2 regions of the Kitasatospora sp. NPDC053057 genome follow, and region 2 is predicted to be linked to the other one. Evidence: riboswitches for the same ligand, from Rfam matches in the RefSeq annotation. Region 2 holds a riboswitch; the other holds the start of a gene.
What was found. Region 2 has a riboswitch for thiamine pyrophosphate ahead of thiO (glycine oxidase ThiO). Riboswitches for the same ligand answer to the same signal wherever they lie in the genome.

Region 1: another riboswitch for thiamine pyrophosphate. It lies ahead of ACIG5E_RS04255 (purine-cytosine permease family protein); the one in region 2 lies ahead of thiO (glycine oxidase ThiO).

The regions. Positions count from the first base shown of each region.
Region 1 is NZ_JBITZP010000002.1:360,666-364,012, reverse strand. It holds gene ACIG5E_RS04260 (S1C family serine protease) at 1-1,370, opposite strand, end outside; TPP riboswitch at 1,579-1,727, shown strand; gene ACIG5E_RS04255 (purine-cytosine permease family protein) at 1,720-3,138, shown strand; gene ACIG5E_RS04250 (glycerophosphodiester phosphodiesterase) at 3,238-3,347, shown strand, end outside.
Region 2 is NZ_JBITZP010000015.1:137,308-140,654, forward strand. It holds gene ACIG5E_RS18160 (thiazole synthase) at 1-460, opposite strand, end outside; gene thiS (sulfur carrier protein ThiS) at 464-688, opposite strand; gene thiO (glycine oxidase ThiO) at 685-1,869, opposite strand; TPP riboswitch at 1,864-1,976, opposite strand; gene ACIG5E_RS18175 (NAD(P)/FAD-dependent oxidoreductase) at 2,060-3,262, shown strand; gene ACIG5E_RS18180 (Rv2175c family DNA-binding protein) at 3,296-3,347, shown strand, end outside.

The sequences.
Region 1 (3,347 bases), on a different contig from region 2:
ATCGTGGCGTCGCCGACGTTGACCTTGTCGGAGTCGGCCAGGGCCAGCGGCGCCAGCTTGGCCTTCGGCGGGTTGTCGATCTTGACCACGGCGACGTCGTAGCCCTCGGCGTGGCCCAGCACCGAGGCGCTGTAGGACGTGCCGTCGGCGAACTTGACGGTCAGTTTGCCGCCGTTGAGGGTCGGCGCGACCACGTGGTTGTTGGTGAGGATGTGGCCCTCGGTGTCGAAGACGAAGCCGGTGCCGGTGCCCGACTCCTGGGAGCCCTGCGCCTTGATGGTGACGACGCTGGGCAGCGCCTTCTGCGCGATGCTCGCGATCGAGCCGGGGGCGGGCTCGTTCTTCTGGGTGTTGCTGGCCTGGACGGTGGTGCTGCGGTGGTCGTCCACGGAGCTGCTGCTGTTGTTGTGGTCGGTGGCGACCACACCGATCGCGCCGCCCGCGACACCGGCGACCAGCGCGACGGCCGCGAGCAGGGCCACCAGGCCGCCACGCTTCTTGCGTGGACCGCCGGGGCCGGCCGGGCTGCCGGGGTAGTCGGCCGGGTAGCCGAGCGGACCGTTCGGGCCGCCGGGGTGGCCCGGGCCGCCGGAGGTGGCGTCGTGGCCGCCCCAGCCGCCGAGCGGCTGGCCGGCGCCGAAGGGGTGGTGGCCGGGCGCGGCGGGCCCGCTGGCGTCCGGAGCGCCGTACGGCTCCTGCGCGTTGGCGGCCGGAGCGCCGTAGGGCTCCTGGGCACCGGCGGCGGGCACGCCGTGGGTCGGGGTCGCGTACGGGTTGGTGCCGGGCGGCACGGCGGGCGCGGCCGGAACAACGGCCTGCGCGGCCGGGGCCACGGCCGCAGCCGGGGCGGGTACGACGGGCGGCGCGGGCGGCAGGACCGGCGGCGGGGCGTCGATGTAGCCGGTGACCGGGTCGACGGCCGGCTCCTCGACGGCGGGCGCGGCCGGGGCCTCCGGCGCGGGGACCTTGGTGAAGGCGACGGTGGGCTTGTACCCGCCCTCGGCCGGAACGCCCTCGGCCGGAACGCCCTCGGCCGGAGCGGTCTCGGCCGCGTCCGCCACCGACGGCTCGACAACCGACTCGACAACCGGCTCGGCTGCCGGCTCCGGGACCCGGCTGAACGCCATGGTCGGCTTGTGCCCGCTGTCGGCCGCCGGAGCACCGTCGGCCGGAGCCGCGTCCGCCGCCGACGGCTCGACAACCGACTCGACAACCGGCTCGGCCGCTGGCTCCGGGACCCGGCTGAACGCCATGGTCGGCTTGTGGCCGCCCTGAGCGGTGCCGTCGGAAGCGGCGCCTGCCGCCTCCTGGGCCCCGGCGGGCTGCTCCCCCTGCGGCCCGGCGGGCCCAACCTCGCGCTCGGTGCTCACGGACGACCTCCATAGCTGACAGAACCAAGGACCATAGTTTTTCGCACTGTCGATTCGATTGCCGTAAGGACCCCTCTGAAGAACTCATAAGAATCCTTAGCCGCCACCGACGACCGGGGCTCCCCACCCCCGTCCGGCATCCCGCGATGCGGACCGCGCACCCCGTGGCCTTTGGCGTTCGTACCCGTGCCGGTTAGCCTGTCGCTCCAAACTGACACGCGGGAGCTTGGACCCACCAGGCTGAGAGTGCGCATGTCGACGGTACGCCAGGCAAGCGACAGGCCGACCGTCGAGGGGGCGCTGACCGCCGGAACCTGTCCGGGTAATGCCGGCGTAGGGAGTATCGGCCATGCCGCCTGCTTCGCCATCCTCTTCTTCGGGCGCGCCCGCGTCCAAGGATTTCTCCGGTCTTCCGACCGTCTCGGACGCGGCCACCGCGCTGCTCGACCACCGGGTCGAGGCACCGCTGGTGCTGGACACCGAGCCGCCGCGCACCCTGCGCTTCCGGGACCACTTCGCGCTCTGGATGAACCTCGGCGTCAGCCTGATCGGCTTCTCGACCGCGGCCACGGTGCTCGGCGAGAAGGGCAGCGAACTGTCGCTGGCCGCCGCGGTGACCGCGATCGTGACCGGTACGGCGGTCGGCACCGCGATGCTCGGCGTGGCCGCGCTGATCGGTGCCCGGACCGGCGCCCCGGCGATGGCCAACCTGCGCGGGCTGTTCGGCACCCGGCTGTCCTACCTGCCGACCGTGCTGAACATCGTCCAGTGCATCGGCTGGGGTGTGTTCGAGCTGCTGACCATCGCGGCGGGCGCGCAGACCGTCGCCCACACCACCGGCTACCGCTGGCTGTTCGTGCTGCTCGCGGGCGCGCTGACCACCGCCCTGACGATCTGGCCGCTGGGCTCGATCGCGGTGCTGCGCCGCTTCGTGGCCGGGGCGGTCGCGGTCGCGATGGTGTACTTCACCGTCCAGCTGGGCCGGCAGGGCGTGCCCGACCCGGGTGCGGGCAACTGGCACGGCTTCCTGGGCGCCACCGACGCGATGATCGCGGTGTCGATCTCCTTCGTCCCGATGGCCGCCGACTACACCCGGCACTCGCGCACCCCGCGCTCGTCCTTCTGGGGCAGCTTCTCGGGCTACACCGTCGCCCAGGTCTGGTGCTACGTGCTCGGCCTGATGGCGCTGCTGCAGTCCGACGGCGACCCGAGCCGGATCTTCGACTCCTTCCTCGGCGTCTGGGCCGGCTGGCTGTTCCTGCTGGTGCTGGTGCTGCGCGAGACCGACCAGTCCTTCGCCAACGTGTACTCGACCGCGATGTCGCTGCAGAACCTGCTGCCGCGGGTGGACCGCCGGGTGCTGAGCGGCGGGATCGGCGTGCTGACCACCGTGCTGGCGCTGCGGATCGACCGGTTCACCGACACCTACAGCAACTTCCTCGGCCTGATCGGCTCGGTGTTCGTGCCGCTGCTGGCGGTGCTGGCGGTGGACTACTTCTTCGGCGCAGGCCGGCACGGCTGGGACCTCTCGGAGCGGGCGCCGTCCCGCTGGCTGATGCTGCTGCCGTGGGTGCTGGGCTTCGTCGTCTACCAGTTCATCGCGCCGACCGCGGTGGCCGGCTGGTGGGTGGACTTCTGGACCTCCGCCCAGGGGGCGCTGCACTTCACCCCGCAGGAGTGGACCTCCGCCTCGCTGTTCGCCTTCCTGGTGCCGGCGCTGGCCACCTGGGCGCTCACCCCGCTGACCCGCCGCACCGCGCGGGTCTGAGGCCGCGCCGGACCGCAGCGGGCCGCGGAGGCGGGGCCGGCCCCACAGGTTGGGACCGTCTTCGCCTCCGCGACACCTGTGCCCCCTATCGTTGGGCCCGTGACCAGCCCAGACCTGCCCCCGGCGGCGGCGCGCACCGCGCCCTCCGTCCAGGTGATCGCCCACCGCGGTTCCTCCCACGCGCTGCCCGAGCACACCCTCGCGGCCTA
Region 2 (3,347 bases):
GCGGCATGATCGCCGCGCAGCCGACGTCCTCCAGCTTGCGGGCCAGCACCGGGTCGTCGTTGGTGTACGGGAGCACCGTGAAGCCGTCGTCGACCAGCGTCTCGGCGGCGTCCAGCAGCTCGATCGGGTCCGGCAGCAGGGTGCGCTCGTCGGCGATCACCTCCAGCTTCACCCAGTCGGTGCCGAGCGCCTCGCGGGCCAGCCGGGCGGTCAGCACGGCCTCGCCGGCGGTGAAGCAGCCGGCCGTGTTGGGCAGGACGCGGATGCCGTTGCGGGTCAGCACGTCCAGGACGGAGCCCTGGGTGGTGGCGTCGACCCGGCGCATGGCCACGGTGGTCAGCTCGGTGCCGGAGGCGAGCAGGGCGCGCTCCAGGACCTCCAGGCTCGGCGCGCCGCCGGTGCCCATGATCAGCCGGGAGGAGAAGGTCGTCCCGGCGATGGTCAGAAGGTCGTCGGCCATGGTTCAGCCTCCCTGTACGGCGGTGAGGATCTCGATCCGGTCGCCGCTGCCCAGCGCCGTCGCGGGCCACGAACTGCGCGGCACCACGGCCTCGTTGAGGGCGGCGGCGACGCCGGTGTTGGCGGCGCTGACGGTGGCTACCAGCTCGGCGAGGGTGGTGGCGGCGGGCACCCGGCGGGGCTCGCCGTTGACGGTCAGGGCGATGTCGGTCGGGCTGGTCTCGGTCATGCGGAGGCCTTCGTGGTGGGGGCGTCGGGGGAGAACCGGGTGGGCGTGAACGGCCGTGCGAGCTCGGGGACTTCACCGGTCGCCAGGTAGTCGGCGAGCAGGTCGGCGGTCACCGGCGTGAGCAGCACGCCGTTGCGGTAGTGGCCGGTGGCGGCGACCAGCCCGGGCAGTGAGGTCGGGCCCAGCAGCGGGGCGTTGTCCGGGGAACCGGGCCGCAGTCCGGCCGCGGTCTCCCGCAGCGGGAGTTCGGTGATGCCCGGGACCAACTCATGGGCGTCACGCAGGAGTTCGTACACCCCTCCGGCGGTGACGGTGGTGTCGTAGCCCTGCTCCTCGGTGGTCGCGCCGATGACCAGCTCGCCGTTCTCCCGGGGCACCAGGTACAGGTGCTGGCCGCGCACCACCGCGCGGACGTTGCGGGAGAGGAACGGCCGGTAGGCGTCGGGGACATGGAGGCGCAGCACCTGCCCCTTCACCGGCCGGACGGCGGGCAGCACGCCCTCGGGCAGGCCCGGCAGCCGGTGGCTGTGCGGCCCGGCGGCCAGCACGATCTGGTCGGCGCCCAGACTCTCCCCGCTGCTCAGCCGGGCGCCGGTCGCGCGCCCGCCGTTGACCAGCAGCTCGACGGCCTCGGCCCGGTGCAGCCGGACGCCCGCCCGCTCGCAGGCGGCGACCAGGGCGGTGAGCAGCCGGCGGGGGTCCACCTGGTGGTCGTCCGCGACGTGCAGGCCGCCGCGCACGCCGGGGGCGAGCATCGGTTCGAGCTTGCGGGCCTCCCGGCCGGTCAGCCAGCTGGAGTCCAGGCCCAGCCGCTGGTGGAAGGCGTGCAGTTCGCGCAGTTCCTCGCGGTCGTCGGAGTCCAGCGCGACGGCGATGGTGCCGCAGCGGCGGTAGCCGGTGTCCAGGCCGCCGGCGGCCTCGGTGAGTTCGGCGGCGAAGGTCTCGTACCGCTGGTTGGAGGCCATCCCGAGGTGCAGCAGCGGCTCCTCGCCGTACTGCAGCTCGGTGACCGGAGCGAGCATCCCGGCCGCGACCCCGGCCGCGCCCCCGCCGTGGTCGGGGTCGACCACGATCACGTCCCGCAGCCCGCGCTGTGCGGCGCGCCAGGCGACGGCGAGGCCGATGACGCCCCCGCCGATCACCAGCACGTCGGCGCGGCTGCCCGATGGCAAGCGTGACAAAGCTGCTCTTCTCCCTTCGCCGGTATGACCCGGATCAGGTTCGGACGGTCGCGGGCCGTGCCAGCCCGCCTCTCAGCCCGGTTCGCCGGGCTCCCGTGTGGTGCCCCCACCTTAACGCCGGGGGTCGGCGCGGCCGAAGGGCCGTACGAGGGGTGGACGGCCGCCGGGGCCCGGCCGGTCGCTGAGTACAGTGACGGGCGTGGCAGAGCTGAGCGGAACGGATCGGGTGGTCGTCGTCGGAGCCGGGCTGGCCGGGGCGCAGTGCGCCCTGAAGCTGCGGCAGGGCGGCTGGCGGGGGCGGATCGTCCTGGTCGGCGAGGAACCGCACGCGCCGTACGACCGGCCGCCGCTCTCCAAGGACGTGCTGCTCGGCAAGGCCGACGCCACCACCCTGGACATCGACTACGAGGGGCTCGGCATCGAGCTGCTCACCGGCCGCCGGGCCACCGGCCTCGCCCCCGGCGTGCTGCACACCGACGGCGGCGACCTCCCGTACGACTCCCTGGTGATCGCCACCGGCGCCACCCCGCGCGCCCTGCCCGGGGCCGAGCGCGCCCACCTGCTGCACACCCTGGACGACGCCCTGGCGCTGCGCGCGCTGCTGCGCCCCGGCCTGCGGCTGGTGCTGGTCGGCGCGGGCTGGATCGGCGCGGAGGTGGCCACCGCCGCGCGCCAGGCCGGCTGCGAGGTCACCGTGGTCGAGGCCGGTCCGGCGCCGGTGCCGGGCGCGCTGCCGACCGAGGTCGGCTCGGCGATGGCCGCCTGGTACGCCGAGGCCGGGGTCGAGCTGCGCTGCGGCGTCGGCGTGGCCGCCGTCGAGCCCGGGGCGGTACTGCTGGCGGACGGCTCCCACCTGCCCGCCGACGAGGTGGTGGTCGGCGTCGGCGCCCGGCCCGCGACCGGCTGGCTGGCCGGCTCGGGCGTCGAGCTGGACGCCTCCGGCGCGGTCGTGGTGGACGGGCGGCTGCGCACCGGCCTGCCCGGGGTGTTCGCGGCCGGGGACTGCGTCAGCTACCCGTCGGCCCGCTCCGGCGCCCGGCTGACCGTCCAGCACTGGGACCACGCGCTGCAGTCGGGCGGGGCCGCGGCCGCCGCCGTGCTCGGGGCGGACGCGCCGTACGACCCGGTGCCGTACTTCTGGTCCGAGCAGTTCGGGCGGATGGTCCAGTACGCGGGCCGGCACGCCGAGGGCGACGAAGTCCTGTGGCGCGGCAGCCCGCAGGACGCCGCCTGGTCGGTGCTGTGGCTGCGCGACGGCGTGCCCAGCGCGCTGCTCGCGGTGGACCGGCCGCGCGACCTCACCCAGGGCCGGAAGCTGATCGAGCGCGGGGCGGCGCTGGACCGGACCCTCGCGGCGGACCCGTCGGTCGCGCTCAAGGGGGCCGCCGCTTAGCGCCGGGCGGTGCCGAGGTGGCAGTCTGGTGGCGTGAGCGAGATCGAAAGCAAGATTGAAGCCCTGGTCCCCGAGTGGATGTACC